One region of the Dechloromonas sp. TW-R-39-2 genome, then DNA from elsewhere that is predicted to be linked to it. Evidence: riboswitches for the same ligand, from Rfam matches in the RefSeq annotation. Region 1 holds a riboswitch; each other region holds the start of a gene.
What was found. Region 1 has a riboswitch for cobalamin ahead of GBK02_RS13165 (TonB-dependent receptor). Riboswitches for the same ligand answer to the same signal wherever they lie in the genome.
Positions count from the first base shown of each region.

Region 2: another riboswitch for cobalamin. It lies ahead of cobT (nicotinate-nucleotide--dimethylbenzimidazole phosphoribosyltransferase); the one in region 1 lies ahead of GBK02_RS13165 (TonB-dependent receptor).
Region 3: another riboswitch for cobalamin. It lies ahead of GBK02_RS01060 (TonB-dependent receptor); the one in region 1 lies ahead of GBK02_RS13165 (TonB-dependent receptor).
Region 4: another riboswitch for cobalamin. It lies ahead of GBK02_RS14270 (carbohydrate porin); the one in region 1 lies ahead of GBK02_RS13165 (TonB-dependent receptor).

Region 1 covers NZ_CP045202.1:2,707,439-2,715,243, forward strand. The annotation lists gene GBK02_RS13130 (hypothetical protein) at 1-586, opposite strand, end outside; gene GBK02_RS13135 (hypothetical protein) at 668-1,138, opposite strand; gene GBK02_RS13140 (hypothetical protein) at 1,627-1,821, opposite strand; gene GBK02_RS13145 (Crp/Fnr family transcriptional regulator) at 1,882-2,580, opposite strand; gene GBK02_RS13150 (hypothetical protein) at 2,931-3,308, shown strand; gene GBK02_RS13155 (helix-turn-helix transcriptional regulator) at 3,460-4,242, shown strand; gene GBK02_RS13160 (YbhB/YbcL family Raf kinase inhibitor-like protein) at 4,343-4,906, shown strand; cobalamin riboswitch at 5,066-5,263, shown strand; gene GBK02_RS13165 (TonB-dependent receptor) at 5,414-7,513, shown strand; gene hemP (hemin uptake protein HemP) at 7,648-7,805, shown strand, end outside.
Region 2 covers NZ_CP045202.1:498,925-506,729, forward strand. The annotation lists gene GBK02_RS02445 (response regulator) at 1-1,045, opposite strand, end outside; gene GBK02_RS02450 (sensor histidine kinase) at 1,046-1,654, opposite strand; gene cobU (bifunctional adenosylcobinamide kinase/adenosylcobinamide-phosphate guanylyltransferase) at 1,690-2,235, opposite strand; cobalamin riboswitch at 2,277-2,455, shown strand; gene cobT (nicotinate-nucleotide--dimethylbenzimidazole phosphoribosyltransferase) at 2,538-3,587, shown strand; gene GBK02_RS02465 (adenosylcobinamide-GDP ribazoletransferase) at 3,594-4,355, shown strand; gene GBK02_RS02470 (bacteriohemerythrin) at 4,508-4,900, shown strand; gene cobC (alpha-ribazole phosphatase family protein) at 4,924-5,436, shown strand; gene rfaQ (putative lipopolysaccharide heptosyltransferase III) at 5,446-6,543, shown strand; gene GBK02_RS02485 (glycosyltransferase family 4 protein) at 6,540-7,700, shown strand; gene msbA (lipid A export permease/ATP-binding protein MsbA) at 7,734-7,805, shown strand, end outside.
Region 3 covers NZ_CP045202.1:206,281-214,085, reverse strand. The annotation lists gene GBK02_RS01065 (iron ABC transporter permease) at 1-244, opposite strand, end outside; gene GBK02_RS01060 (TonB-dependent receptor) at 248-2,428, opposite strand; cobalamin riboswitch at 2,537-2,743, opposite strand; gene GBK02_RS01055 (hypothetical protein) at 2,859-3,056, shown strand; gene GBK02_RS01050 (cell division protein ZapA) at 3,058-3,393, shown strand; RNA gene ssrS (6S RNA) at 3,429-3,609, shown strand; gene GBK02_RS01040 (EVE domain-containing protein) at 3,649-4,134, shown strand; gene GBK02_RS01035 (sulfite exporter TauE/SafE family protein) at 4,131-4,949, shown strand; gene GBK02_RS01030 (enoyl-CoA hydratase/isomerase family protein) at 4,936-5,712, opposite strand; gene GBK02_RS01025 (DUF485 domain-containing protein) at 5,848-6,168, shown strand; gene GBK02_RS01020 (cation acetate symporter) at 6,168-7,805, shown strand, end outside.
Region 4 covers NZ_CP045202.1:2,950,345-2,958,149, forward strand. The annotation lists gene GBK02_RS14245 (TolC family protein) at 1-152, opposite strand, end outside; gene czcI (cation efflux protein, CzcI family) at 277-621, opposite strand; gene GBK02_RS14255 (hypothetical protein) at 758-1,135, opposite strand; gene GBK02_RS14260 (heavy metal response regulator transcription factor) at 1,281-1,964, shown strand; gene GBK02_RS14265 (heavy metal sensor histidine kinase) at 1,961-3,295, shown strand; cobalamin riboswitch at 3,368-3,560, shown strand; gene GBK02_RS14270 (carbohydrate porin) at 3,675-5,129, shown strand; gene GBK02_RS14275 (hypothetical protein) at 5,173-5,316, opposite strand; gene GBK02_RS14280 (beta-propeller fold lactonase family protein) at 5,315-6,391, shown strand; gene GBK02_RS14285 (hypothetical protein) at 6,477-7,187, shown strand; gene GBK02_RS14290 (efflux RND transporter permease subunit) at 7,168-7,805, shown strand, end outside.

The DNA of each region.
Region 1 (7,805 bases):
ACTTTTGCAATTCAATGGATATGTCTTTCCCGCCAATAGGTACTGACAGATTGGCTCCTGATATTGAGTGACCATCGGAAATGTCATAAGCCCAGCACTTGCCGCCTTTGGTCTTGGGGTTTACGAACCGTTTTAGGTCGTTCATTACCAATGCAACGCCGCGGTTAGAGATACCAAGAGAAACATATTCCTCAAGAATACCGAGGTCTTCATATACATCCTTCATGAATATGTCGTGAGCGCCTCGTGGGCCACCGGAAGATGCGATAGCGCGGTAGCACTTGAGTTCAATGGCGATTGATGATTCGCCTTGGGTTGATTCTCCTTTCAGAAGAATATCAATTTCATTTGTTCCCAATTTCGTTTTTACACCTGTTTCCAGTTCAATGTCTGCCACCTCGTGACCGGAGTGCGAAGTAAGTGGAATTAACTGGCGGAGAATGTAAGCGTACTGAAGTTGCATTGACGCTTCTTTGTTAATTGGGATGGTTTTTCCGCCAACTTTCCGGGCGAATATTTCCCATGCGGCAGACACGGCACATCTCAATCGTTCTTCGTGTGTTGATGCCGTGATGAAGTCAGTCATAGCGAGCCTTTGAGGCATAACGTAGAAAATCACCGGACCTTCGGCAAGCGCAGCTTGCCGAAGGTCCGGTGGATTGGTGTGTTAGGTGCCATCCAAGCCCCGTGCTTTGGATTGATTAAACAACTGCTCAATTTTTGTTCGATCTTGTGAGCTACATGCTCCCGACTTGGACATTGCCGATGCTATGTGTCCTTGGGCTGCTCCATGCAAAAAGGATACAAAAGCAACCTGCTTGTCACTAAACCCTCGGTTACGTGCGCCACCCGTGAGTGAGGTGTAATTTGACTGCCAATCAAGGCCGCACCATTCGGCAAGGCCCGAAACTTCGCCAACATCAAAGGCGCGATTAGCCACGGCTCTTGAAATTGGCACTGTAATTCTGTCCTTCTCCGAGGTTGGTTGGGCAAACTGACCATTGGAGAGCTTTGCTTTTCCCCAAAAATTTTGAAGCACGAGAGAGAGCAATTCTTCTCGTTGTGCTTCCGGCAAAATGCCAGCATGCGAAATCCCGCATAAAAATACGAGAGAAAGCGGTAAGAAGATACGACGCATTTGTGGCACCTAACAGTGTTTACACGGACGCTCGGGTCCGCATGGCAATTGATATTGCTGACGCCGGATATATTGCACTAAGCATATTGTATTCAGTCACTTGGAATGTTGGCTGTCAGTATAACAATATCAATATGCCGGACAACTGACTCAGAGCAATGTCTGCTTTGGGGCACGGTAATCGAGTGTCCGCAGATGGCCGATAGCACCAATTCAGCCAACTTTCCGGTATACGGCTATTGAAATCAAGCTGCCTGCCGTAAGCCAGGTATGAAGCATCCCCAAAGACAGGCTCAGAAGCCTGGCGGATTTTCAGATAACTGCTTCGTGGAGTCAGTCACCGGCTATTTAGCCGATAGCCCACCCGCAACATGACTCTAGAATGCGGTTGATGCTGGAAGTCGAGCCGCCGAGAGAAAAAAACTCCAGCCTGAAAATAGGCATCTCGTTGCTTTTTCTCTAACCTATCTCTATGTGCAGTGATTTGACTACGGCTTCTGTGAAGGTGTTTTTTCCTTCACGCGCCACGCATACATCAGGGAAGCCTCATTGAATTCCTGCCTGGTTTCCACATCCTTCCACCAAACCAATCCCCGGCTGTCTTGACCGAGGTATTTCCACTGCTGGACATCTCCGCTGCACAGTTCAACGGTGTAAATCGCATTAGTCTCGAGAACCATCATTGATCGAGCCAAGGTAGTGAAAGGAAGGGGGGATTGGGTACTAGCGCTGACCAATCCTGATTAGGCGACTAAATCCAGTTGTAATCGCGAGATGCTGTTGATGTGAATGTCGCGCCCCTGGATGGTAAAGAGACCTTGCGCGCTCAATTCGTGGAGAGTCCGGGAGAAATGCTCAGGGCTCAGACTTAACTGAGAGGCAATGACGCTTTTAGGTGCAGACAGCCTGATGACAGTGGCTTCCTGACATGATTCCTGATTGGCTGCTTCACGCAACAGAAAGGTGAGTACGCGCTTGGCGCCGGAACACAGCGTGTACCCTTCCAGATCGACCATCAGGTCGTGCGTTTGTTGCGACAGAGAACTTAGCAAATTATGGGTGAAGCCCGGATTGCGGGCGACCAGATCAAGAATTGCCGTTTTCGAGATCTGTAGCACCAGCGTGTCATCCAGTGCTTGCGCATGAGCCCGGTAGGGCTGATCCAAAATAAGCTCGGTCTGTCCAAAGCTCTGCCCTGCGCCCAGTATAGTGACGACCTTTTCGGTGCCCTGGGGTGATGAAAATGCCACTTTCACCTGGCCGTACATCACGATCAGCAGACCAGAGCACCCATTCCCGGATCGAAACAGCATGTCGTTCTTTTCGAGATGCAGTGTCTGGCAGGCCTTGCCAACTTCGAGAGTCTCGTCGCAGGAAAGTCCTCCAAACAAAGGGATTCGACCCAACAGGGTATCAATCTGGACAGACTTTACATCGCGCATTGCTTCTCCTAGCTCAGGCTGCGGGAACAGTTGAGCGTGCAATGTGCCTCTGATGTTCAGGCGCAGCTTGATTTAGATCAAAACAATCCGAAGGCCCTAGGTAGCTCCCATACCAAATAACTACATTTCATTCGTATTTTTGGAGGCTCTCGCAACATTTTGCTATCCTGCCGCTTTTCCATTGACCCGCGCTACAACCCAAGCCTGCCAACGATGGCGGCACAAGATCAGGTTTGAAAGCCGGGCCGGAGACACAGATGATCACCGGATGCCAGGTGATTTGATACGGCAGTTCGGATAACGTATGGATCGCCCCAAATATCGAAGTTTTTACTCTTTTCAGGAATGTCATGATCAACAAACTTAGCAGGATGCTTTTTACCGTTTCGTCAGCACTTTGGCTCACTGCCGCCTTGGCCGAAAACCCGGGACACAAGCATCATCACGATTTCCCCCAAGATGTTGATGCGTTCCATGCGGTGCTCGCGCCGATTTGGCATGCACGCCCCGGCAAGGAGCGTTCGCGCAACGCCTGCGCCCAGGCTGCCGAGATGGAGAAACTGGCCAAGGGCATCCAGTCTTCGGACGCAACGCCGCTGCTTGCAACGATTAACGCTTTGCAAGGCAAATGCAAAGGCAAGCTGGCCGATGTGGATGCAGCATTCTTTGATGTCCATGAGGCATTTCATCGGCTGATTGACGCGCCGGCCCCCGCGGCAAAACGTTGAGCCGGTTGACGCACCCCATGGCCGCCACAGCCTGGGGGCTGGGACAGCACGCTGCGCCGTGCGGCAAATGCTGCCCGTCAAGCGATCTTCCTGCGTGCTACGGTCGACACGCCAAAATCGCCCAATTTCCTTGCACTATCCACACACCCGGATGAACTCACCCGCTGGCGTCTCTGCCCTGACCATCAACACGCGTATCTCGCATACGGTGCGCACCCTCACCATGCGTGACGATCTGGTCGGCTGGGTGATTTCCGGCCGCAAACGCTTATCCACCCCGCTCGGTGACAAGCAGTTTGGTGCCAACGAGGTATTTCTCATCCCGCGCGCAACGCAGTGGGATGTGATCAACGAAGCTGATCCGGGTGGCGCCTACCAGGCGCGCATCATCAGTTTTTCGCCGCAGTTGCTTGAACAGTTTTTCGAACGTTTTGCTCAGTTCACCGCGACACCGATATTGCGCAGTTGCGCGATGACCAAAGCGGATGAGGCTTTCACGGCGACCTTCAGCCATACACTGGCGGCGCTTGAAGATCCCCGCGCGTCAAATGCCGTTCGCGAACACCGGGCGCTGGAGGTCTTGTTGCTGCTGGCCGAGCGCGGTCTGGTTTTTACGCCGACGCACAGTTTGAGCTGGACAGACCGGGTATACCGGCTGGTCGGGCAACGCCCCGAATTCGACTGGACCATGGCCAGCGTTTCGCGTGCCTTCCTGCTCAGCGCCAGCACGCTGCGCCGCAGATTGGTGGAAGAAGGCACCTCGGTCAGTCAATGCGTGCGTGAGGCTCGCCTCGAAGCGTCGATGGCCTTGCTGCAATCCTCCAGCCTGCAGGTTTCGGAAATTGCGGCGCGCTGTGGATACGACTCACACAGCCGGTTCTCAGCGGCGTTTCGCCAGCGCTTTGGCTATGCACCGTCGCACTTGCGCTCATGAAAGCTGCAGTATGGACTGCAACGCACAGCAATTGACGCGCCAGAGCTAGCGCGCCGCGCTTCCTGTGGTCATCATTGGCCTTCCTTTTTCTGGAGTCCAAATGATGCGTAAACTTCTTCTTGCCGCCGCACTTGCCGCTACGTCGACCTTCGCTGTGGCGACCGATTTCGAGTTGAGCAGCCCGGATATCAAGCCCGGCAGCATGATCGACAAGCGTTTCGAGTTCAATGGTTTCGGTTGCTCCGGCGAAAACAAATCGCCCGCCTTGCAGTGGCGCGGCGCCCCCGCCGGCACCCAAAGCTTTGCCGTCACCGTATACGATCCAGATGCACCGACCGGTTCGGGTTGGTGGCATTGGTCAGTCATCGATCTGCCCGCCGAAGTGCACGCCTTGGCGGCGGATGCCGGGGCGGTCGGTGGCGCAAAACTGCCGGCCGGTGCGAAGCATGTACGGATCGATTACGGTGTCGCTGGATGGGGCGGCACTTGTCCGCCGCAAGGTGACAAAGCGCATCGTTACATTTTCACGGTCTACGCCCTGAAGACAGCCAAAATCGAAATCCCGGCCGATGCCACCGCAGCACTGGCCGGCTACATGATCAATGCGAACACCCTTGGCAAGGCCAGTTTTGTGGCCCACTACGGTCGCGCCAAAGCGAACTGATCAAACTGCCCAGCTCTCTTTTACATCCACTTCAAGCGGTCTGGCAAACAGGAGTACGGTGTTCTAAAAAATTCAAAAACCACCATATACAGTAGAAAAAATATTCGCAGGCACTACCCATAGTAGAAACATCATTGACGCTCAGGCCACCATACCGTTAGAATCAAAGTTGTTGAAGGTTCCCCATTCTGGGGATTAAAAGGGAATCCGGTGCCGAGTCTGACTCGAAATCCGGGGCTGCCCCCGCAACTGTTATCGGCGAGCGCTTCGCCACTCTTGCCACTGGCTCACACCGGGAAGGCAGCGAAGCGCGATGAACCGAGAGCCAGGAGACCTGCCGCAACAACTTTCCAACCAATGATGGGGCGGGGTGTCCCTGATGAAAGGTTTGTGCGTGCTGCCATTTTTCGTTCGTCCGGCTTGTCTGCCCACGGGAAACTCCCGTTGCGGCGATCGCGCTGCGCCCAGCGCGCCCCTTCGAATCTCCCCCGCCTGCGGAGACTCCCCATGCCAGTGAAATCGTTTAGAACATCGCCCCTGACAGCCGCCCTGCTGCTTGCTTTTTCAGGTAGCACCCAGGCGGCCGGCGTGCCGACGCTGCAAGAAGTGACCGTCAGCAGCGGCCAGCAGAATCTGATCGGCGTTGCCGATTCGGCCACCGAAGGAACGGTCACCGCCAAACAACTGGCCAATCGTCCCTTGTTGCGGCCGGCCGAAGTACTTGAAACGGTGCCGGGGATGATCGTCACGCAACACTCCGGCGACGGCAAGGCCAACCAGTATTTCCTGCGCGGTTTCAATCTCGATCACGGCAGCGACTTTTCAACCCACGTCATGGGCATGCCGGCCAACATGGTCACCCATGGCCATGGTCAGGGTTACATGGATCTGAACTTCCTGATCCCGGAACTGATCTCCAGCGTCAAATACCGCAAGGGCGTCTATGCAGCGGACGATGGCGATTTCGCCACGGCCGGCTCGGCCCGGATCGATTATCAGCGTAGCCTGGCCAGCCCGTTTGTCGACATGAGCATCGGCCGCAACGGTTTTCGCCGCCTGGTGACGGCGGGCAGCAGCGAAATGGCCGGTCACCAGTTGCTCGGCGCACTGGAGCTGGCCGGTAACGACGGCCCCTGGGATCAGCCGGAAAACCTGAAAAAGACGAATATCGTGCTGCGTCTCTCGAACGGTACGACGAACAATGGCTACGCCGTCACGGCAATGGCTTACAAGGCGGACTGGAGAGCCACCGAACATGTTCCGGAACGCGCCATCCAGAGCGGCGAGATCGGTCGCTACGGTGCGCTGTCAGCCAACGATGGCGGCAAAACGCACCGCTACAGCCTGTCCGGCGAATGGGCCAGAACCGGTGAAGAAGGCGCCACCCGGGCCAACGTATATCTGATCGATTACGGGCTCAATCTTTTCTCCGCCCCGTCCGGCTACATCAACGGACTGAATGGCGACCAGCACGAGCAGGCTGACGAGCGACGCATCTGGGGCGGCCAGGCCAGCCGCAGCTGGTTTCTCGGTCCACAGTTCAAGGACAGCGAAATTACCGCCGGCGTCTCACTGCGTCAGGACCGGATCAGCCACGTTGGCCTGTACAGCACGGAGAATCGCCAGCGCACCAACACCGTCCGCGAAGACCGCATCAACGAGACAGCACTCGGTTTCTATCTCGAAGCGCGTAGCCAGTGGACTCCATGGCTGCGCAGCAACATCGGCCTGCGCCGCGACGAAATCCGGGCCCAGGCCAGCGCCCTGGGTGGCGCCAACAACATGAGCAATGGCGGCGATATCAGCGCCGGCCAGACCAGCCCCAAACTCGGCATCACCATCGGCCCCTTCAACCTGCTCGGCGCCACCGAGTTTTACGCCAACTGGGGCAACGGCTTCCACAGCAACGATGTACGCGGTGCAACAGCAAGAACCAACCCGCAGGACGGTTCGGCGACGATGGCCGTCCCGCTGCTAGTCAAGGCCCGCGGCTCGGAAATCGGTATGCGTGCCGCGCCACTGCGCGGCTGGCATACCAGCCTGTCACTGTGGCAAATGGATCTGGCCTCCGAGCTGGTGTTCATCGGCGATGAAGGCATCACCGAACCCAAGGGCGCCTCGCAACGGCACGGCATCGAATGGTCCAACTACATCGTGCCGACCGATGGCCTGATCATCGATGCCGATCTGGCCCTGTCCGAAGCCCGCTTCAAGACAGCCAACGCCGATAACGGCGGACGCCATGTACCGAATGCCATCCCGCTGACCGCTTCGCTCGGCCTGACGGCCGACCAGGGCGGCCGCTATTTTGGCGGCCTGCGCCTGCGCTATATCGGGGCCTACGCCCTTGAAGAAACGGCGCATGAAAAATCGACGGCCTTCTGGATGACCAACTTGAAAGCCGGTTACCGCTACGATCGCCAGCTTCAATTCACACTCGATGTACTCAACCTGTTCGACAAGAAAGCCAACGACATCGAATACTGGGGCGGCGCCTGCACGCGTAGCGAAGCCGCCAACGGCAGTTGCGGCGGCGGCATCGATGGCCGCCTGGTGCATCCGATCGAACCGCGCACCCTGCGCTTGGGCATGCGCTTCACGTTCTAAGGCACAAGAGAGCACTTTGACTGGGAATGGCAGGCGACAGATATAACGTTTGATCGACAAATTGCAAACGAATGTAATTGACAACGATTCGCGTTTACGTAAAATTGCGACAAGTTCTCATTTGCAGGAATATCATGAACCCGCCTTCCCAGCCTTCACCCGCAACACCACCGCTATCCGGCACCCATTTGCCGCGGATAGACACCAGTGAATTGCTGCGCGGCGCTGTAACGCTTGAAATCATGCACGCCGGCCAACGCTACCTGCTGCGCGTGACGCGTGAAAACAAGCT
Region 2 (7,805 bases), 1.3 Mb from region 1:
AAGCATAGCTGCCCTGTTCGTTGAGGCTCAGGTTCTGCAATTCCGATTCGCGAATGCCAACCAGCACTTTCTCGGCGGTGATCAGGTCGCCGGCATCGACATAGCTGCGCGCCAGGGTCAGTTGGTCGTCGGCTGAAACGGCGCCGGGCATGGTGTCGTTGGCGATGACATCGGCCATCGCCGCCCGAGCCGCCTCGCTGTCGCCGTTGAGCGTTGCCGCCTCGGCCAGCAGGCGCTTGCGGACATAGTTGCGCGGGGTTTTTTTGGCCACCTCATCGAGCACCTTCTGGGCTTCCTCGTGTTCGCCCTGGGCCATGCAGATGCTGGCCTTGATGTCCGAGGCATCGAAAAAATGCGGTGTACCGGCGACGACGCGATCAATTTCCTCGCGCGCTTCGGTCAGCCGATTCTGTTGGTGCAGCGAGCGCGCCACGCCAGCTCTGGCCCAGGGGAAATCGTAATTTTCCAGAATACGGCGATAAGCCGTTTCGGCCGAGCTTGAATCACCGGTGGCGAGCAGCACTTCGGCTTGCTGGCGAAGAATTTCGAAACGGTAGGGGCGGCCAGCTTCGCTATCGCGCTGCGCAGCCAGGATAGCCAGTGCTTTTTGGTATTCCTGCTGGCGTTTTTCCCGGTAATACGCGGCGAAAAAATCCTTTTTCTGAACAATTCGATTGAGCCGCAAGAGCAGTTTGTCGGGCGAAAAAGGTTTGATGATGTAGTCGTCGGGAACCAGTTCAACCGCAGAAACCACCTGCTCGTAGGATTGTTCGCCGGTCACCATCATGAAAATGGTTTCGTCCGGCAACAGGTTGAAGCGGCGCAATTCTTCGAGCAATTGCTGGCCGGAGCGTCCTTCGCCGAGGATGTAGTCGCAGAGGATGATGTCCGGTACGTTGTTGCGGATGCGGTAGATCGCATCCTGGTAATTCGAGGCGAATTCGACGGCAAAGGCACCGACCGTCTGGGCGATGCTGCGCAGCGCATCGCGGGCCAGCGGCTGGTCGTCGATGACGAGAAAACGCTTTTTGCTGTAATCGCTCATCTACGGAATGAGCAACTCAAAACGTGCGCCGCCCAGCCTGCTGTCGTTGCTCAGGCGCAAGCTGCCATGCCGCTCCTGCCGGGCATGCAGCCGGGCCAGCCGTTCGGCCAGCAGCAGGCCGGTACCGCTGGAAGGTGGGAAATGGGCAAAGCCGGGGCCGTCGTCTTCGACCGAAAAGCGCAGGCCATCGCTGCATTCGCTGGCGGTCAGGCATACTTGGCTGCGGGCAAAGCGGCCGGCATTTTGCACTGCGTTGCCGAGCATGTCGGCGATCAGGTCACGGTCCAGCGGCCAGGCGTCTGGTGCCTGGCAATCGATGTTCAGGGTGATGCCGTTGGCGGCGAGGTGGGCTTTCTGGGCCAGCCCGACTTCGGCACAAAGATCGCCGATGATGGTCGGTACGATGGCCAGTTGGGCACCGTGGCGGAGCAGCCGGTAGCTGGCGAGTGTCCGCGACAGGCGCTCGGCGGCCGCTTCGATGGCGTAACGCGCCTCGCCGAGGTCGATGCGATGTTCGGCTTCGCGGGCGGCAATCAGCGCTTCGGCGACGAACAGCTGATTTTTGGTGTCGTGGATGCCGGAGGCCAGAATGTCGAGCAAGCGCTGCATGGTTCCTCCGAAGCATCAAAGAGTGAAGAATAACCCTACTTTAGTGATAGTGGCAGTCCGGCTGCAACCAATGTGACGCGGTCGCAAACAGCGGCAACGCGTTGGTTGAGGCGTCCCTGTTCATCGGCGAACAGTCGGGAAACCGGATGCATCGGCACGATGCCCCAGCCAACTTCGTTGGAGACGAGAATGATGCGCCCGGGCAGGTCCGGCAGGCATTCGATCAGGCTGGCTGTTTCGCCATCGAACAGCGGACAGTCGATGGCCTGGCCGGCTTCGGCCTGAGTGCCAGCCTGGCCGGCAAAAAGCAGGTTGGAAAGCCATAGTGTCAGGCAGTCGACCAGGATGCAGGTATCCGGTGCTGCCAGCTCGCGCAAACGGCTTGCCAGGTGAAGGGTTTCTTCGGCACAACCCCATTCGGCCGGGCGACGGGCGCGGTGATGGGCGATGCGGCGCGACATTTCACCGTCACGGGGTTCAGCCGTGGCCAGGTAGACGACCTTGAGGCCCGATTCGGCTGCCCGTTTTTCGGCGAGAATGCTTTTGCCCGAACGGGCGCCACCAAGAATGAGTTCTTTCATGGTTGGCACTTTAGGTGATTGCGCCGGGTCGCCGCAAGCCGGATAATTCCGCCCGATTCGATGTAACGGAACACGGTGCAATTCCGTGGCGGGCCCGCCGCTGTAATCGGGGACGGATGTCGCGACAAACCACTGCCTATGGGGAAACAGACCCGGCGGGAAGGTGCGGCAAACGGCTGATCCGAGAGCCAGAAGACGTATCGAGTCAGTTTGGGCTGGAAGCCTGTGGACAGGGCTTCGTGGCGACGTTTTTGCGAGCGTTGCCGCGAGGCCCTTTTGCTTTTTCGAACAGAAAGAATCGGATGCATTCAAAATTCAATATCACTCGCCCCGACCAGGGGCTGGCCGTTACGCTGCAACACAAAATCGACCAGAAAACCAAGCCGCTTGGCGCGCTTGGCCAGCTTGAAACGCTTGCCAGGAAAATCGGGCTGATCCAGCACAGTCTGACGCCGCAGCTCACGCAGCCGCAGATGCTGGTTTTTGCCGGCGACCATGGTGCGGCCAAGGCCGGTGTGTCGGCTTTCCCGCAGGAAGTGACCTGGCAGATGGTCGAAAATTTCCTGGCCGGCGGTGCGGCGATCAATGTTTTTTCCCGCCAGAACGGTATGGCGCTTTCCGTGGTCGACGCGGGGGTGGCCCATGAATTCGGCCGTCGTCCGGGTCTGATCGACGCCAAGGTCGCCGCCGGAACGGCCAGCTACATCGATGAGCCGGCAATGACCCTGGCGCAATGCGAAGTGGCGATTGCCAGCGGCGCCGAGATCGTGCGCGGTCTGGCGGCGGGCGGCTGCAATGTTGTTGGCTTCGGCGAAATGGGGATCGGCAACACGGCATCGGCGTCGCTGATTACACATTGTCTGACCGGGGTTTCGCTGGCCGAGGCGGTTGGCCGTGGCACCGGGCTGGACGATGCCGGCCTGGTTCGTAAACAGGCTTTGCTGGACAAGGCGCTGAGTCGTTACCGGGCCACCGGAGGCAGCGACGAAGCGCTCGCCGTGCTGGCCGAATTCGGGGGTTTCGAGATCGCCATGATGGTTGGCGCCATGCTGGCGGCGGCGGAAGCCAAAATGGTGTTGCTGATCGACGGCTTTATTGTCAGTTCGGCCGCGTTGACCGCAGCAAAGCTTTTCCCGGCATTCACCGATTACTGCATTTTCTGCCATCGCTCGGCCGAGCCAGGGCATCAGGCCCAACTGCGCGCAATGCAGGCCGAGCCTCTGCTTGATCTCGGCTTGCGGCTCGGCGAAGGTACCGGAGCGGCGCTGGCTTATCCGCTGGTCCGTGCGGCGCTGGCTTTCCTCAATGAAATGGCCAGTTTCGAGTCGGCCGGCGTGTCCGAGCAGGAATAAGCCCCGATGTTGAAGCGTGAGCTGGAATATTTTTTCGGGGCTATCCGTTTTTTCACCCGGCTGCCGGTACCCGGCTGGGTCGGGCATTCGGCGGAAGCACTGAATTCAGCAGCGCGCTATTTCCCTGCCGTCGGCCTGCTGGTCGGCGGCATCGGGGTGCTGGTTTATCTCGGGGCTGCCTTGTTCTGGCCCAAACCGGTGGCTGTCCTGCTGTCGATGGTGGCGACGATTTATGTGACCGGGGCTTTTCATGAGGATGGCCTGTCCGATACGGTCGATGGCCTGGGCGGCGGTTGGGAAAAGCAGCGCATTCTTGAAATCATGAAGGATTCGCGGGTCGGAAGTTATGGCGTGGTGGCGCTGGTTCTGGCCTTGTCTGGCAAATTCACCCTGCTTGTCGCGCTGGACGATGCCCTGCTGCCTTGGGCTTTGCTGGCCGGGCATGCCATTTCACGCTTTTGCGCGACTTCCCTGCTGGCAAGCATGGATTATGTCCGCGACGATGCGCTTTCCAAGGCCAGGCCGCTGGCAAATCGCCTTTCCTGGCCTATTTTGTTGATGGCCGCGGGGTTTGCCCTGCTGCCGTTGGCCGGGCTGCCGCCGGTCAAGGCGGTGGCCGGGTGTTTGCTCGCCGCGCTGGTGACGGCTTGGCTGTCACGGCTTTTCATGCGCTGGCTGGGCGGTTATACCGGTGACTGTCTCGGTGCCACCCAGCAATTAAGTGAAATTGCGTTCTATCTTGGCTTGCTGGCGTTGTTGCCGGTCTGAGCGGAGGGTGATGTTTCATGCAATCGGCTTATGTCGTTCGGCTTTGCTGTTGTGCGACAATATGACGAAAGTTTTGTTAGTCGATCGTGATGTTCGGACAGGGCGGGTTTGGCATGCATAAAAATTACGATGCGGTAGTGTGGGACCCTGCCATGAGCGTCGGGCAGCCGCGTCTGGATTACGACCACAAGCTGTTCATCGGTTTCTTCAATGAAATGATGGCGCACGCCGATGCCGACGTTCATTCAGAATTCATCTCCGGTTTTCTCGACAAATTCATGCGCTATGTAGGCGCTCATTTTGTTGAGGAAGAACGCTATATGACCGATATTGCGTATCCCGGCGCCGAGGAGCATCGCCGTTTGCACAATGAAACGGTCGAGCAGCTGACGCATATTTTCGAACTGACCATTCTTGGCGAGCAGCGCGCCGTCAGCATGCTGGTCGACTTCATCGTGCAGGGTTACGAACATCATCTGCTGGTCGAGGACCGCAAACTGGCCGAGTTCGTTCGTCTTCGTTCGCAGCCGATCCGCTACGCCTGAACCGTGAAGTTTGCGTTGCCGGGATGATTCTTCACCTCGTTCGTCATCCGCGGCCACGGGTCGAGGCCGGCATTTGCTACGGTCAACTCGATCTGGTGGCCGAAAATGTCGAGGCGGCCGCTGACGCCTTGCGTCCCCGCCTGCCGCCCGGTTTGCCCGTCTGGAGTAGCCCCTTGCAGCGTTGCCGGCATTTGGCCGAGGCACTGCATCCCGCGCCCCGGCTTGATGCGCGGCTGGCCGAAATGAATTTCGGTGCCTGGGAAGGTCGACCGTGGGATGCCATCCCGCGTCAGCAGATCGATGACTGGGCGAGTGATGTGGCGCACTATGCGCCGCCTGGCGGCGAGTCGCCGCAGGCGCTGCAGGACAGGGCGCTCGACTTTGTCGCCAGCCTGAGCGAGCCTGAGGCCGTGCTTGTCACGCATGCCGGCGTGATTCGGGTGTTGCTGGCGTATTGGCGGAATTTGCCGCCGGAACGCTGGAGTGAACTGGTTTTTGACTACGGATCGCTGACGACGGTCGACGTCCCCCGGTAAAATACCGGGATGCAAATATTCAATCCTCTGGGCGATGCCGTGCCGCTCGGCGAAGTTCGTCGGGCACTGGTTATCAAGCTGCGCCATCACGGCGATGTGCTGGTCAGTTCGCCGGTATTTTCGGTGCTCAAGGCGCATGCGCCGCAGGTCGAGATCGATGCGCTGGTTTATGCCGATACGGCCGAGATGGTGACCTTGCATCCGGCAATCGCGCGAGTTCACACCATCGACCGCAAATGGAAGAAACTCGGCATCGTCGGTCAGAGCAAGGCCGAACTGGCGCTCTACAACGCGCTCAAATCCCGTGGTTACGACCTGATCATCCACCTGACCGAACATTGGCGCGGCGCCTGGCTGTGCCGCCTGCTCAAGCCGCGCTGGTCGGTCGGGCCGTCGGTCGGCGGGCGCAGCAAGCGCTGGAAGCAGAGTTTTACCCATCTCCAGACGGCACCGCGCAATGCTTTTCGCCATATGGTCGAGGCCAATCTCGACGCCCTGCGCCGGATCGGCATTCAGCCAGCCCCTGAAGAACGACGCATGTGCCTCATTCCGGGGCTGGCGGCTGAAGCCAGTGTGGCGGCGCATTTGCAGGGATTCGGCCTGAAGGGTGGCGATTTCATCCACATTCACCCGGCCTCGCGCTGGTTTTTCAAATGCTGGCCGGTTGACCGCATGGTTGCACTGATTACCCGTCTGCAGGTCGAGGGTCATGCGGTGGTGTTGACCGCAGCGCCGAGCAAGGATGAACAGACCATGCTCGATGCGATCCAGGCCGGGCTGGCGCAGCCGGCTTTCAGCCTGTCCGGCGTGCTTTCGCTCAAGGAGCTGGCGGCGCTGACCCAGGCTGCGAAGCTGTTCATCGGCGTCGATTCGGCGCCGATGCACATTGCCGCAGCCGTGGGCACACCAACCGTCGCGCTGTTTGGTCCTTCCGGCGACAAGCAGTGGGGGCCGTGGGGCATTCCCTTCCGTGTTGTCAGCAGCACCCAGCATCCCTGTCGGCCATGCGGTATCGATGGCTGTGGCGGCGGCAAGCTCAGCGATTGCCTGGTCAGCCTGGGGGCGGATGAAGTGCTGGCGGCAGCTCACGAATTGCTCGCGCTGTGAAGATTGCCATCGTTCGTCAACGTTACAACCCGTTTGGCGGGGCCGAGCGCTTTGTCGAACGGGCCTTGGCGGCGCTGGCGGCCGAAGGGGCGGAAGTCACGCTGATCACGCGCAGTTGGGATGGCGCACCACGCGAAGGATTTCGCCAGGTGACCTGCGACCCGGCGTATTCCCGCTTGCTGGGCGGACGGGCGGCGCGCGACCGCAGTTTCGCAGCAGCGGCGCAGCGCGAGATGGCGGCGGGGGGATTCGATATCACCCAGTCGCACGAGCGCGTTCCCGGCTGCATGATCTTTCGGGCCGGCGATGGCGTGCATGCCGCATGGCTGGTTCATCGGGCGCGAATCCTCGGGCCACTGCAGCGCCTGATACAGCGTTTTTCGCCGTATCACCGTTATGTTTGCGCGACGGAACGGGCGATGTTCGAACATCCGGCCTTGCGCAGCGTGATCTGCAATTCGCAGATGGTGGCCGATGAAATCAGCCGTTTTTACGGCATCGACCGCAGCAAGCTCGCCGTGATCTACAACGGTGTCGATACCGCCGTCTTCCATCCCGGGCTGGCTGACGAATTCCGCAGCGCGACCCGCGCCGCAGCCGGCATTCCGCCGGATGCACCGGTTCTGCTTTTTGTCGGCAGCGGTTTTGAACGCAAGGGTGTGCCGCAACTGCTGCGCGCCTTCGCCGCGACGCGCAATCCGGCGGCGCATCTGGTCATCGTCGGTGCCGACCGCAAGCTCAAGGCCATGCGGGCGCTGGCCGCATCGCTCGGGCTGGGCGGTCGGGCCCACTTCACCGGGCCGCTCAAGGATGTTCGCCCGTGGTACGGCGCAGCCGACGGTTTTGTCCTGCCGACGCTGTACGACCCCTGTCCGAATGCGGCGCTTGAGGCGCTGGCCTGCGGCTTGCCGATTGTCACCTCGACAACCTGTGGCGCTCAGGAGTGGGTGCAGGCCGGCGTGAATGGCTGGGTGGTCGATGCCGTTGATCGGGCCGAACTGGCTGCCCGACTCGACGACCTGTGCGCATTGGCCGGCGATCAGGCAGCGCGTGCGGCGGCCCGAGCCAGTGTCGAGGCCCTGACATTGCCGGCGATGGCCGACCGGCTGCTCGCCCTTTACCGTTCGCTCAGTCCCGCTCCGGTCGGGCAGGTATAATCACGGGTTCTACTTTTCGCATCAGGGATTTGCATGGCCAGTGACATGACCAGTCGTCAGCTTTACCTCCGGCTGTTGACCTATGTCCGCCCCTACTGGAAGGCG
Region 3 (7,805 bases), 960 kb from region 1:
GCAATACCTGCATCAATGCGCCGGCCAGTGCCAGCAGGCCACCGCAGGCAAAACCGGCAATTGCGCGCGGCAACCGAAGCTGCAGCACGACATCGCCGGCGCCGCCTTCCTGCCCGAGCAGGGCCGCCCACACTTCACCGATCGAAACCTTGAAGCTGCCGACCGTCAGGGCCAGTGCGAAGCTGGCCAGGACGAGCAGGCAGAGACAGGCGAGGATCAGCAGGGCGCGGCGGCTGGAGGGCATGGTTCAGTAAGCGTAGTTGACCGCGGCAAACCAGTTGCGCCGGGGTGCGGCATAGTACGAGTAATACTCACGGTCGAGCAGGTTGTCGATCGCCAGCGAGGCGGTGATGTGCTTGTCGATGCGATAGGCGATACGGCTGTCGACGACGGTGTAGGCATCGTAGGACTGGAAGACGTTGCCGGCGAAATCGCTGTTGTCATCGGTCGAGTATTGCTTGCTGGCGTAGCGCAGATTGCTGCCCAGCGTCCATGGGCCGTAGCTGGTGTCAAAGCCGAGCGTTGCCTGGTGTTGCGGCAAATAAGCGATTTTCTTGCCTTGGCTGATGCGCGATTGGCTATTCCGCCGTACTTCGGAATCAGTCATCGTGTAAGAGGCCATCAGACGGGTCGAGTCGCCGATTTTTTGCGTCATGCCGACGACGAAGCCCTGGCTGGTGGCCTCTTCCGCATTGATCCGGTTACGCGTTGTTCCACTCGTTTGTGTGTAGATCAGGTCATCCATCCGGTTGCTGAAGGCAGTGAACTTGAGTTCGCCTCCTTGCCAGGGCTTGAAATCTGCGCCGATATCCAGCGTTGTGACGGTTTCTGGCTTGAGCAGTGGATTGGCGGTTAAGTTTGTTTTACCGATCCAGCCGCTGCGATAAAGCTCGTAGACGGAGGGCGCGCGGAAGGCAGAACCGTATGATGTGCGCAGGGCAAAGGCTGAATTGACTTCAAAACGCAGGGCCAGTTTCGGGTTCCAGGCTTCAGCCGTCCGGCTGGCGTAGTTTTTGTAGATATTGCCGCTGTTCCAGCCCGGGGTCTCGATATGGCCGTTCGAGTTCTTCCAGTAGTCGTAACGCAGGCCGAAATGTGCGAGCAGTCGATCGCTCAGTTGCCATTCATCCTGAGCATACAAGCCGAGAGAGTTGGTTTCTCCACTGACGTTGGCGTAAAGATTGCCCCGGCTCGATGCATCGTGCCAGTTGCTCAGTGTGTATTCGCTGTTGTTTGCCCGGTCGTGGCGCCATGCGCTCCCCAGCGTGATGCCGTGGCGACCCAGCTGACGTGTCCAGTAAGCATCAAGCAATTCGCTGCGGGCGGGAGAGTCGCTGATCCGGCTGGTGCTGGGGGTGATGAAATAATTGCTGCTGACATCAATATAGGCTGCGCTGATCTTGAGCAGTCCGCCCAGCGTTTCGATATCGCCGCCTAGCGAGTAAATCTGCCGTTCATAAGCGCCCGGGCTGGCCATCCAGGTCGAACAGATGGCCGTTGTCGGCGTACACCCGTTCCAGTTCGTCGTGCCATTGCTGTTTCTGAGATAGCTTTCCGGGGTGCTGTTCGAGTATTCATAAGCCTGGCGCTGCCAGCCGGCGCGCCATTTGTTCAGGCCGCCCAGGCGCTGTTCGAGTTTGATGTACTCGCCGTTTTCTTCCCAGGCCGTTGCTCCTTTGTTGCCAACGAGATAAGCATTGACCCCCTTGTTGCTGCTGGTCTGGGTCCAGCCGCTGACGGTGGCGCCAGGACTGCTTGTTGCCGTGACATTTTCATTGCGATAGCCGGCGGTTGCCATCCAGTTGCCGCCAATCAGGACCGACAGACCATTATCGAACAGCGTGCCGCCCATTAAGCTGATCCGGCGTGTGTCTTCCGGTGCCGTACCACGCGAAAAAGGTGCGCCGTAACCAAAACTGGCGTTGAACATCGGGGCTTTCGGCATCAAGGTGGTGAAATTGACCACGCCGCTCATTGCCGTTCCGCCATAGAGCGAAGACATCGGGCCGACCATGACTTCGGCCTGGCGAAGTATTTCGGTTGGCATGCCGGATAAGTTGACGCTCCCGGCGTAACCGTCGTTGACCGGTATGCCATCGACCATGACCAGCATCCGTCGTTCGTCCGGGATGCCGCGCAATGACATGGCCTGGGTCGATTGGGTCGTGCCTCGCCCGGGTTGGATGGTCAGGCCTGGAATGTATTTGACGACATCGCTCAATCGGTCGTTTTTGCGGCTGTTCAATTCATCCTGGCGAACAATCTCGACTTGCCCCGGTGCCTTTTCCAGCGGCGTCATGAAACGACTGGCCGAAACAACGACCGATTCCAGCTCGGTTGGCCGGTCGATACTGAGGGGCTCGGCAATGGCGTGATGCGCGAAAAGCGAACTGATCACAGCCGCAGTGTGGGTCAATCGAAAATTCATGGTCTTCCTTTTTCCGGCAGGCGTCCCCGCGAACCGGAATGGCATTGAAAAGGAAAAGCAAGGGATGACAGGTCGGCCGAATAAAACTGGCGCCACAACCCCGTGGCAATTCCGTGATTTGTTTCAGGCCGGTATCCGGGCTCGCAAGTCTTGATGTACCGCCTTCCCAGGTTTTACCCAGTGGCCTTGAGGTACATCCGCACTCACTTACCGTTGCGGGGGCAGCAGCGGATTGATCTCATCGGAGACGCACCACTTTCCCGTTTAACTGCACTTGGAGAATCCGCGCGCAGCACCTGACACGGTGCGCATTCTACATGTGCACTTGCTGCATCGCACTATAAAAGTCGTGCCCATTTCGTATAAACCACTTTGAGAATAAAGGCTTAGTCCTTGACCACGCATTGTTTTTCCCTCTATAGTTCGCGCCATGAATACCGAACTCGAAGCGCTTGAAGCCAAGATTGAACAGGTGGTTGCCCTGGTGCACCAGTTGCGTGCCGAGAACGAGGTGCTGAAAAACCAGATGGCTGCTGCCGAGGCAGAGCGTCTCCACTTGCGTCAGACAATGACGGTGGCGCGAGAGCGCCTTGAAGGCCTGGTCGACAAGCTGCCCGAGGATGTCTGAGATGAGCACCGAAACGAATTTCCTCGATGTCAAAATCATGGGGCGCGAATATCGCGTGGCCTGCAGTGCCGAAGAGCGCGATGCGCTGCTTGCTGCGGTCGACCTGGTTGACAACAAAATGCGCGAAATCGCCCAGCGCACCAAAAGCACTATTGCCGAGCGTGTAGCGGTAATGGCTGCGCTCAACATCGCGCACGAACTGCTGGCCGGTCAGGCTGCAGGCGGTATCGAAGGCGATGCGGAATCTGTTGATACTTCCGAGACAAAGCGTAGAATCGATCACATGGGAGCACGAATTGATTCCGTGCTTGCGCCCCAGCAGCAACTGGACATCTAGGTCATTTGCTGTTGACCCCGGCGCCGCCCGCCGAGCGTCCCCTGCGGTGTTTGTTAAGACCATATATTCCTTGAACCAATGCTAATTGGCATCGGTTGCGGACCATACCGCTGCTGTTGTGAGTGCCTCTCTGTCAGGCGTTCCTGATGCAGCTGGAAAGCGACCATTCTGGACCCCGGTTCAGGATGCCGGTCTGACGGCACTTGCGGGGGCCTTTTTTTTGGCCTGGCGATGACTATTTCTCCTGATTTTCCCATGGCAGTCTCCGATCAACCGGTTGCGCAGTTCTGGTTGATGAAATCGGAACCTGATGAGGTCTCGATTGATCATCTTGCCGCTGCGCCAAATGTTCCCTTTCCGTGGTTTGGCGTCAGAAACTATCAGGCGCGCAACTTCATGCGCGATGCGATGCGGGTCGGCGATCTGGCATTTTTTTATCACTCGGGCTGTGCCGAACCGGGGATTGCCGGGGTTTGCCGGATCGCTTCGGCGCCTTACCCCGATGCAACCCAGTTTGATGCGGTCAACCCGTATTTCGACCCGAAATCCAAAGCCGATTCGCCGCGCTGGTTATTGCGTGATGTCATGTTCGTGCAAAAGACGCGCTATTTGCCGCTGACTGAACTGCGGGCTTGTCCGGAACTTGCTAACATGCGCCTTCTTGCCCGCGGCAACCGTTTGTCGATTACACCGGTAACCGCTGAGGAATGGCAATTTATTACGATGGAACTTCTGGTATGAGCTTGTTGCTGATTTGGGTTGCTGCTTATCTTGTACTTGGTGCATTTACCGGATTTTTTGCCGGGATGCTGGGGATTGGCGGCGGGCTGGTCATGGTGCCGGCCCTGACCTTGATGTTTGCTGCACAGACTCAGTTTCCTTCAGGCGAAATCCTGCACATGGCACTTGGCACTTCGATGGCCTCGATCATTTTTACGGCTGTTGCCAGCTTGCGGACGCACCATAGCCATGGTGCGGTGATGTGGAATATTTTCAAAGTAATTACACCCGGCATTCTGCTTGGTACGGCGATCGGAACTTTGTTTGCTGCCAGCGTTCCGGCACGTCCACTGGCCATTTTTTTTACTTTCTTTGTTTGTCTCGTTGCAGTCCAGATGGCGCTTAACTTGAAGCCAAAGGCGGCTCGTGACTTGCCTGGGACGATGGGGGTTGCTGCTGTCGGCTTCGGTATCGGTGCACTGTCTTCTGTCGTAGCAATCGGTGGCGGTGCATTGACCGTACCGTTCCTGACTTGGTGCAACGTTCGTGTTCAACATGCTATCGGTACCTCGGCGGCAGTCGGTTTGCCTATCGCGGTCGGCGGAACGTTGGGCTATGTCTTCAATGGCTGGCACCAGCCGGGTTTGCCACAGGGCAGTTTGGGATTTGTGTACTTGCCAGCCCTGGTGATTCTGGTTGCAGCATCGATGGTGACAGCTCCCTACGGTGCCAGTCTGGCGCATCGCTTGCCAGTGGCAACCCTGAAGCGGATTTTTGCCGCAATCCTTATCCTGCTCGCGGCAAAAATGGTCTGGAGTTTGTTCAGCACGCCTTGAACGCAGGTTTGCGCTTTTCAAGGAAGGCGCTCAGGCCTTCCTTGTAGTCCTCTGTGTCGAGGAAGGCGAACGACGCGGCTTTTTCTTCATCGTTCAGCGGTCGACCGTTTTGCAGGCGGCGAATCCACTGCTTGTGCCAGCCGGCCACCAACGGGGCGCCGGCACAGATGCGCCGTGCCGTGGCATAGGCTTCATCTTCGACCTGCGGATCAGGAACAACGCGGGTGATCAGCCCTTTTTCATAGGCTTCGGTGGCGTTGAGAATGCGTCCTTCGAGCAGGATTTCCTTCATCACGGCGGCACCGGCCAGCTTCAGCAAACCCTCCATCTCGCCTGGATACATCGAAAAGCCGAGTCGATTGATCGGCGCACCGAAGCGGGCCGATTCGTTGCTGATACGCAGGTCACAGACGCCGGCGATTTCAAGGCCGCCACCGATGCAGGCTCCCTGGATCAGGGCCACGGTCGGGTGCGGGCAATCGGCGATGGCATTCAGGGCCAGCGCGACTTGCTCGTGGTAGTGCAGGGCTTGCTCCAGCGTGGCGCGTCCGGTGACGAATTCTTCCAGATCGCCGCCCGCGGCAAAGGCATCGTGCCCGGCACCACGCAGCACGATGCAGCGGATGTCGCGGTCAACCGCCAGCTTGCCCATGATTCCGGCCAAGTCCTGCCACATGGCCAAATTGATGGCATTCAGCTTGCCGGGATTGTTGAGTGTCAGGGTGGCGATTTCGCCGTTTGTGGAGAGGTCGACCGTAGCCATGTGCGCAAAGTGTTGTTTTTAATGACTTGAATTATATGCCCAGGGACATTCACGCATCGTGAATGTCTTATATAAGATATAATATAGCCGCCGATTTTTCGGTAATTACAAATTACTAATTATGGAGATATAGCCATGAGCAGCGCGATGTATGAGCGTATGCGGGCCAATCCGAAGTTCCAGGACCTCGTCGCACGACGCGGCCGTTTTGCCTGGACCTTGGCCTTCATCGTATTGGCCATGTTTTACGGCTTCGTGATGGTTGTTGCCTTCAACCCGCTTTCGCTCGGTCAGCCGATCAGCGAGGGTTCCAAGGTAACGGTCGGGGTTGCCGTTGAACTTTTCATGTTCACTTTCTTCTGGGTGCTGACGGCTGTTTATGTGCGCCGCGCCAATACCGAGTTTGATGCCCTGACGCAGGAAATCGTCAAGGAAGCCTGGAAGGAGAGCAAATAATGCGTCACCTGACTCAACTTATCTCCGCGCTCGGCCTTTTTGCCGCAGCGGCTTCGGCTTACGCCGGTGGCCCGCTTGAAGGCGTGACCGAACAGCAGGCGACCAATTGGCACGCCATCATCATGTTCTGCATCTTCGTCACGATGACGATGGGCATTACCTACTGGGCGGCCAGCCGGACCAAGTCGACGGCTGACTTCTACACGGCGGGCGGCGGTATCACCGGTTTCCAGAACGGTCTGGCGATTGCCGGCGACTACATGTCTGCCGCCACGCTGCTCGGTCTGACCGCCATGGTTTATACCCAGGGCTACGACGGCTATATCTACATGCTGTGCTTCTTCGCCGGCTGGCCGGTCATCCTGTTCCTGATGGCCGAACGCCTGCGCAATCTCGGCAAGTTCACCTTCTCCGACATCACGGCCTATCGCCTTGATCAGGGCAAGGTACGGACCATGGCCGCGATTTCGTCGCTGGTTGTTGTGTGCTTCTACCTGATCGCCCAGATGGTCGGTGCCGGTCAGTTGATCAAGCTGCTCTTCGGTCTGGAATACAACGTCGCCATCTTCGCTGTCGGTATCCTGATGATGGTCTATGTCACCTTCGGCGGCATGGTTGCTACGACCTGGGTGCAGATCATCAAGGCCTGCATGCTGCTGTCCGGCGGTACGCTGGTCATGGTGCTGGCCATGAGCCAGTTCGATTTCTCCTTCACCAAGCTGGTTGACCGCGCCATGTCGGTGCACAAGCTCGGCGAGAAGCTGATGTATCCGGGCAGCCTGCTCAAGGATCCGGTCACCGCGATCTCGCTCGGTCTGGGTCTGATGTTCGGTACGGCCGGTTTGCCGCACATCCTGATGCGCTTCTTCACCGTGACCGATGCCAAGGAAGCGCGCAAGTCGGTGCTCTACGCATCCGGTTTCGTTGCCTACTTCTTCAACGTCATCTTCCTGATGGGCCTCGCCGGCATCCTGATCGTTGGTCAGAACCCCGAGTTCTTCGAAGGCGGCACGGTCGGCGGCAAGCTGATCGGTGGCGGCAACATGGTTGCCATGCACCTGGCCAAGGCGGTTGGCGGCAACATGCTGCTCGGCTTCCTGGCTGCCGTGGCTTTCGCCACCATCCTGGCTGTCGTTTCCGGTCTGGCACTGGCTGGCGCCTCGGCGATCTCGCATGACATCTACGCTCGCGTCATCATGAAGGGGCAGGCTTCCGAAGCCACGGAAATCCGTGTCTCCAAGATTGCCACGATCTGTCTCGGTGCCGTCGCCATCGTGCTCGGCATCCTGTTCGAAAAGCAGAACATCGCCTTCATGGTCGGTCTGGCTTTCGGTGTTGCAGCAGCCGCCAACTTCCCGGTCCTTATCCTGTCGATGTACTGGCGTGGTCTGACGACGCGCGGCGCACTGTTCGGTGGTTACGGTGGCCTGGTTTCAGCCGTGCTCTTCGTGCTCTTCTCGAAGTCGGTATGGGTCGACGTGCTGGGCAATGCTGCGCCGCTCTTCCCCTATACCCAGCCGGCCCTGTTTGCCATGCCGGTGGCCTTCCTGCTGGCCTACATCTTCTCGAAAACCGACTCCAGTGCTCGCGCTGCGGTTGATCTGGGTGGATTTGAAGACCAGTACGTTCGTGCTCAG
Region 4 (7,805 bases), 240 kb from region 1:
AAGGTTCCAACCGGCTCCTTGGCAAGCGTAGGTGCGAACGTCGTCGAAGTCAGCCGGTCTTGCGACTGGGCATTGAGATGGGGGCTGGCCAACACCGTCAATCCGAACAGGGTTCGGAGCAGCAATGCGGTAGCGAAATTCCTTGGGTACATCCGATTCTCCAGTGATGAAATACACGTTGGGGAATCGGCGGGGCGCCAACTGACAAGCAGAATGGCACAGAGCGCGGCTCAGGCCGCAGCAAAAAGGTTTGGGAAAATACCCCAGCCCCGCCGATCAGGCGGAGATGGACCAGTTGGGGCGTTCGGGCTGGTCGCCAGGCGGTGAAGTCAACAACGGAACTGTCTGAAAAAGATCCTCAACGCCCTCGAATTCGGGCAGAGAACCGCTGAAGGCAGTCAACGCAGCAATACAGCCCGCATGACAGACACCGCAATCATTGTCCACATCAGAAATAGAACCTTTGGCAAGCTTCTCGCTGTCGTCTGTCTGATGCTTGTGGTCGTGGTGACCGAAGTGCTTCGCCGATCCCGTTTCGTGCTGGCAATAGGTCGCTGCCACCGCCCAGGAAATCTGGAGCGGCAAAACAATCAACAGGAAAATGGATAGCCAGCGACGCATGGGATGAATGGTAACAGAACAAAAGTGTGTTCAAACAACAAGTCTGCGGAGGTAACGTAGGGAAAGGCGGGGTGCGGATGACCAGGGTTTTCCTGGTCATCGTCCGATGGGCAACACATCAGTCCTCGGGGCGGAATTAACCGCCCAGGTACAACGCCTCGCGTTGCTTCTTTTCTTCCGGCGTCATTTGCATGGAAGGCGCGGGGGTGTTGTGCTGGAGTTTGTCGACGTGTTGCCATTTCCCATCGCGATAGGCATATTCGTGCGGAATCAGCACCCAGCCCTGATCGCCGCCAACATAGCGATACTGGCCGTCCGCACTTACTGGGTTGCGTTTGAAGTCATCGAGTTCCTGTTGCACTTGCTGGGCGGATTTGCTGCCCGAACCGTGCGCCGGGTAGAATTTTGTCGCACCCTCCGATGGGTTATGCATGACTGATTCGGCCAACACCTGGCCTGACAGTGCCAAACCGGCACAAAGAACGGGGATGGAAAGGGCTTGTTTGACGTTCATGATGGAACTCCTTCATTGATCTTTCGGTTCATCGGTTTTGTGGAATGCCGAACAACTGAACGGCATGGATGAACTATAAAAAATCAGCACTGACAGAACGCCAACAGGAAGTTTACAAAATTGACATCTTTCGATTCGGGACGAGATGAAGCTACTGGTTGTCGAAGATGAGCAAAAGCTTGCCCAATACCTGCAAAAGGGATTGGGTTCTGCAGGCTTTGTCGTTGACCTTGCCCATGACGGTGTAACCGGGCTCCACATGAGTCTGGAGTTCGATTACGCGGCCATCATCCTCGACTCCATGCTGCCCGGCATGGACGGACTTGCCTTGCTGGCTGCCTTGCGTACCAAAAAACAAACGCCGGTCTTGATGTTGACCGCGCTGGGTAAAGTGGAAGACCGGGTCAACGGTTTGCAGACGGGCGCCGACGACTATCTGGTCAAGCCGTTTGCCTTTTCGGAGCTGATCGCTCGAATCCAGGGACTGCTGCGCCGCTCGGCGCAGCATCAACCGGAAAGCACGTCGAACCGTCTGGCATTGCACGATCTTGAAATGGATCTGGCTCGCCGTAAGGTCTCCAGGAATGGTCAGCGTATCGACCTGAGTGCCAAGGAGTTCTTGCTGCTTTCTCTGTTTCTGAGGAAACAAGGCGAGGTGCTATCGCGTACCGAGATTGCCGAGCAGGTTTGGGATATGAATTTCGACAGCAACACCAATGTAGTCGAAGTTTCGATCAAGCGACTTCGCGCCAAAATGGATACACCCTTCGAGCTCCAACTACTGCACACCGTACGAGGCATGGGTTATGTCCTCGAAATGCGCGAATGAAACTTGGCAAACAGATTAACCCGACGCTGAGTGGTCGCCTTGTACGCTGGCTCGCCTCACTAAGTTTGGGTGTCCTTGGATGTTTGTGTCTCGGAGTATTTTTCTCGGTCAAAATCAATCTTGAGTCACAACAGGATCTACGCCTTGAAAAGCTCAGTACGGCAATTCAGCACCTGTTTGAAGAAACGCCGGCACACCTGCAACCGGAAACACTGGAACATGACCTGGAAGATCTTCTGAAGATCAATCGGGACTTGCATCTCAAGTTGCTCGATAGATTGGGTGAGGCTCGTTTCATTTCGACGCCAAGTGCGTGGCCGTTAAAAGCGCGCTTTCACTCGCTTGCACTTCCCGACGGAGCTCCGAGGACAAATTTTGCCGTTGCCGAACTGGCGCTCGACACCGCGCCGGACGAGGCTATTCTGGATCGCCTCGCAGCCATTCTCTGGGGGGCTGCATTGATCGGCAGTGCTGCGATCACCGTGGGCGGTTACCTGCTCGTTTATTTTGGACTGGCCCCCATTCGGACACTGGCTGAGCAAACGCGCTGTCTCGCAATACTTTCCCTCGACAAACGGTTGGAAACTGAGGGGATTCCCGCCGAGCTACAAGTGCTTGTCGATCAGTTCAACGATTTGCTAAACCGACTGGAAAAAGCCTACCAGCAGCTCGAAGGATTCAATGCCGATGTAGCGCACGAATTGAGAACGCCGTTGGCGAGTATCATCGCTAGCAGTGAATTGGCTTTGCGTAGCAACGACAAGGATGAAAATCTGCGTGATTGCATCGGTGCGAATCTCGAAGAAATGCACAGGCTGTCGGGCATAGTGAATGACATGCTGTTCCTGTCGCAAGCCGACCGGGGTGCAAAAGCCCGGCGGAAACCCATTCAAAGCCTCGCCCAACTCTGCACTGAGGTGGCTGACTACTATGAAGCCGTGCTGATTGAGTCCGACCTTCAGTTGTCGATTGAAGGTGACGCTTCCGGCCTGTTCGATGCTGCACTGCTACGGCGCGTACTGTCCAATTTACTGAATAATGCAGCTCGATATGCCGATCACGGGAGTGCAATCGTGATCCGGATAACGCCGAAAACAGATGGACGACTTAAACTCTCGGTGATCAACCGAGGCAAACCGATTCCTGATGAAAGCCTGCCTCATATCTTCAATCGTTTTTACCGCGTAGACACGTCACGTAGCCACGGCCACCAAAATCACGGACTGGGCCTCGCCATCGTTAGCGCGATTGCGCGGATGCATGACGGGGAGGCATTCGCAATATCGGGGAGCGATGAAATCGAAATTGGTGTGTTGTTGACTTCTGGGTGAAGCCTGCCCCAATGCAGCAATGGCATATATAGTCGCTTTGCTGGATTTAGCTTAAGCTTTGCCTAGCTGATACAATCGAAAATTGTTCGCGGTGCCTGCTTGCCTTTTTGGCAGCGGGTGAAACGGGAAACAGGTCAAATGCCTGTGCTGCCCCCGCAACGGTAGGGAAGTGCGGAATCATCTCAAGGCCACTGGGTTCTATCCTGGGAAGGCGATGGTTCAAAACTCCTGAGCCCGGAGACCGGCCACGGACAATCAGCGGAAGCGTTGCGGGGATGCAACGGCCGGCGCGATTCCTATTGCCCCTGCTTTTCCCCGTTCCGTCTCCACCTTCGTCGATGACCGGCTGCGGGGACGCTCGCCGGAACAAGGGGCCATCATGCATCACCACCTCAAACGCACCGTCATTGCGGCTGCGTTGCTTTCAGCACTGCACTCCTACGCCGCAGAAATAACAACCCAACCAACGTCCGGCAAAACCGGCTCTGGGCGCAAAGCACTGCTTCAACGCATCGAAACGCTCGAAAAACAACTCGGCGAGATGCAGCAACTCATATTGTCTCAACAAGGCCAACCGAGCAAAAACACTCAGCCGACTGAACCCGTCGCCGGCAATAAAGTGGTCGTAGCACGTCTGAATGAAATGGAAGCACGACTGGCCACGGTAGAAACCACCACCGTTCTCTCCGAACCCAAAACGGCAGTAAAGCAGATTCAGGTCTACGTCGATGCCGATGGCAATCAATACGATCACCCCGTCGCGGGCGCAACCCCGACGCTGACCTATCAAAGGGAGCGCGTCTATCGGCGGCAAACCATACGCGAGGAAATCGAAGAGGCACTGGCGGCCGAAAAGAAAGGCAGCATCGAACTGGGCGTCAGCAATGTCACCACAGCACAAATGGCCTTGCAGACAGGAGGACCGTCATCACGGGCCAATCGTCATACCTATGGACTATCAGCGGCCGATGTGACCTTCCGGGCAAAATCGGCCGCACTGAATACCGAGTTCTTTGCCGACGTCGTCGGCATCGGCGGCTCCGCTCCTGACCAGGAAATTTCGGCCATCAATTTGCTCAACAGCCAAGCGGCTCGCCTCAGCAACAACCAGCTAAATCTACGTGAAGCGTGGATCAGAACCGAATTGCTCAATCAAAAATTGGGGTTGAGTGTCGGTCGTCTTGATCTGACCAACTATTTCGATCGTAACGTCGTGGCCAACGATGAAACGGAGCGCTTCATCAGCGACGCGCTGGTCAATAACCCGGTCCTCGGTTTGACAACGAACGGCCTTGGCTTCGCCGCAATCTACGACCCGAAGAGCAACATCAATTTCAAGCTGGGTATGCAGCAAAGCAGCACTGAAGCGACCAGTCTATCCACCTCGCTTTACTCGCTGGCGGAGGTGGAATATATCGCTCGGCCGCTTTCCTTGCCTGAAGGCCGTTATCGACTCTGGGGACGGCAAGACAACAGCACCGGCAGCAACAAGACCGGTGCCGGCGTCAGCTTCGACCAGAAGCTGACCTCGGCTGTGACCTTGTTCGGGCGTTACGGCAGCGGCTATGTCGGCAGTGTTGGCGGAACGATGAAGTTCTACAGCGGCGGCCTGGCCTTCCAGGCCCCCTACACCTTCAATCCGCTCGACATGTGGGGCGTCGGCTACGCACAAACCGACCTGTACAACGGCAACACGGAAAAACTGGCCGAAGGGTTCTACAACCTTCGTCTGGCAGATCACCTCTCCCTCTCATTCCTGCTGCAGTACGTCATGGAATCGAAGACGAAGGAAAGCTATCTGATTCCGGGTGTTCGCATGAAGGTCAGCTTCTAACGGAAATGCAAGGAGAACAAAAAATGTCGAAATCAAAGCTAAATCAGGTTATGGGTGTGCTCCTGGCTGCTGCCAGCCTGATGACAGTTTCATCATCAATGGCACAGATGAAACACACGCCCGGCATGTCGATGCCGGCCCCTTCATCCTCTTCAAAAGTGATTATCAGCGACCCAGCATCGGCCATGATGATTGTCGATCGCGACTCCAACGATATTGCATTCATGGATCTCAAGAGCCGCAAAATCCTGGGCCGAACCTTCCTCGGCAACAACGTTAACCCGCACATGGCGATGATGTCGCCTGACGGCCGCTACGTTGTCACCGGCGGTACCCGCGCCAACACCGCCTACGTCATCGATGCCCGTACGCTGGAACTGGTCAAAAAGATTCCGGTGGGAATCTCTCCCGAGCACTTCTCGTTCTCCCCGGATGGCCGCTATTACTACCAGGGAAATCCGGAGGGCGATTCGATTACCGTGATCGACATGGCGTCGCTCAGCGTGATCAAAACCATTGAAGGGCTGGCCGAGCCGCTCAACATTACCTTCACGCACGACGGCTCCAAGGCCTACGTCGGCAACTACGGGGCGCACTGGGTTGGCGTCATTGACGTCACACGCCACCAGTTGCTCAAGAAAATCCAGATTGCCAACGTACCCGGCATTTCGCGCCTCGATCCGGGCAAGTACCTGAAGGAGATCAAGGGCATCTCCATGCCCGCCATGAGTCTCGACAATCGCTACATCTATGCCGCCGATGGCGACCTGGGCGTGGTAGGCGTGATCGACACGCGTGAAGACAAGGTGGTCAAAGTCATCCGCGTCGGTCAAAACCCGTGGCGTATTTACATGGGGCATGACGGCAAGTACGCCATTACCGTCAATAACGGCGATGAGACCATATCGATCATCGATCTCCAGAGAAACGAAGTGGCCGCCACCCTGCCGGCGGGACCGGACATGACCGGCGTCAACTTTGCCGCGGGCAAGGCTTTCGTCATCAGCTCGACTACCGGCTTTGTCTATGTCTACAACATGAAAACCTTGAAGCCCGCAGGCCGGATCAAGATCGGCACCAACATTCAGTTGGAAACAGCGACCACCGACTTGGCCGACGAGAAGATCTATCTGGCGGCATCCACCGACCACTCCATCTACATCATTGACGGCAAGACGGAAGCAGTCGAGCGGATTCCCAATGTCGGCCTGTATCCATGGGGAACACACATCATGGATAGCAAAGACAATTATTGCCATTGACCTGAATGGTTTCCCGCAGTTGCCAACTGTGGGAAACCATCAAGCCAGAAATAGCTGATCCAGCTTCCTGAAAGAGAGAATAGCCATGCGTCGTTTTGTTTTTGTGAGTGCCGCATTCTGGTGTCTGTTACCGCCCCTCGCGCAAGGCGCGGACCTCCGTGAACGCATGCGGACGCAGGCTGATGGCATCAAGGTGACCGGAGCGCAAGCCAGTGATCTCACGCTGACCTTGACTGAGGCAGCCATGCGCCCCGTTCAGACCTGGATACGCACAGTGGGAACGATCGCTCAGGATGGTCAAAGCATCTCGGCGCAACTGCGTGCATCCGAGGCAGAAGGTGTGCAGATTGGGCAGCGAACACGCAACTTTGCAGCCAATGCCCGAACGCAAATGCATCAGGGCAAGGTCATCAAGGTCGCCCCACAGGCTGGCGGCCCTCTGGTGCTATCGACCTTGGCTGACCGAGGACACACACCCGGCACGCGCTATCTGATGGAGATCGTTGTTGAGCGCGGGCCGTATCTGTCGATTCCCAACGTCTCGATCATTGAAGAAGGCGGCAATCAACTCGCTTACATCGAAATGCAACCGGCAGGGAGTGGCATCTATGCGCCACGCGTGATCCAGACAGGCATCCAAGGGGAACAGTATACGGAGGTCAAGCAGGGGCTATTTGAAGGAGACCGCGTCGTTTCGATCGGCAGTTTTTTCGTCAATGCCGAAGACAAACTGAAAATGCCGCGGCAAGGCATTTGTACAACCATCGGACCCAGCAATGAACTTCACCATCATTGAAAGCGTCATCCGGCGCAAGGCCGCGGTCTTGCTGACGGTACTCGCCGCCGTGCTGCTGAGCGCCTATGCCATCCTGACGGCGCCGCTGGATGCGACTCCCGACATGTCCGATCCGCAAATCGTCCTCTATGCCAAGTGGGCACGCAGTCCGCAATTGCTGGAGTCCCAGGTCAGCACCCCGATCATCAAGTCCTTGGCCGGCACCCCGGGCATTCAATCAATCCGCAGTACCTCACACATGGGGTACTCCTTCATCTACATCATCCTTAAGGGCGAGTCGCAGCGCCCGGCCGTCCAGAAAGTCGTCGCCGACCGGCTGAATGCCATCCGCCCACAACTGCCCGTCGATGCCACGGTAACCCTCGGGCCGAACGCCAGCAGCATGGGCTGGATTTATCAATACGCAGTGGTTGATACCAGCGCCACACTGGATCTCCGTGACCTCCGTTTGCTGCACGAGAACCAGATCAAGCCGGGCCTGCAGACCGTGCCCGGTGTCGCCGAGGTGGCATCGGTCGGCGGTCTTGAGAAACAATACCAGTTCAAGGTTTTTCCGCCGCTACTGGCTGAGTCAGGCCTGTCACTCAAGCAAATCGTGACCTCCCTCCAGAACGCTTT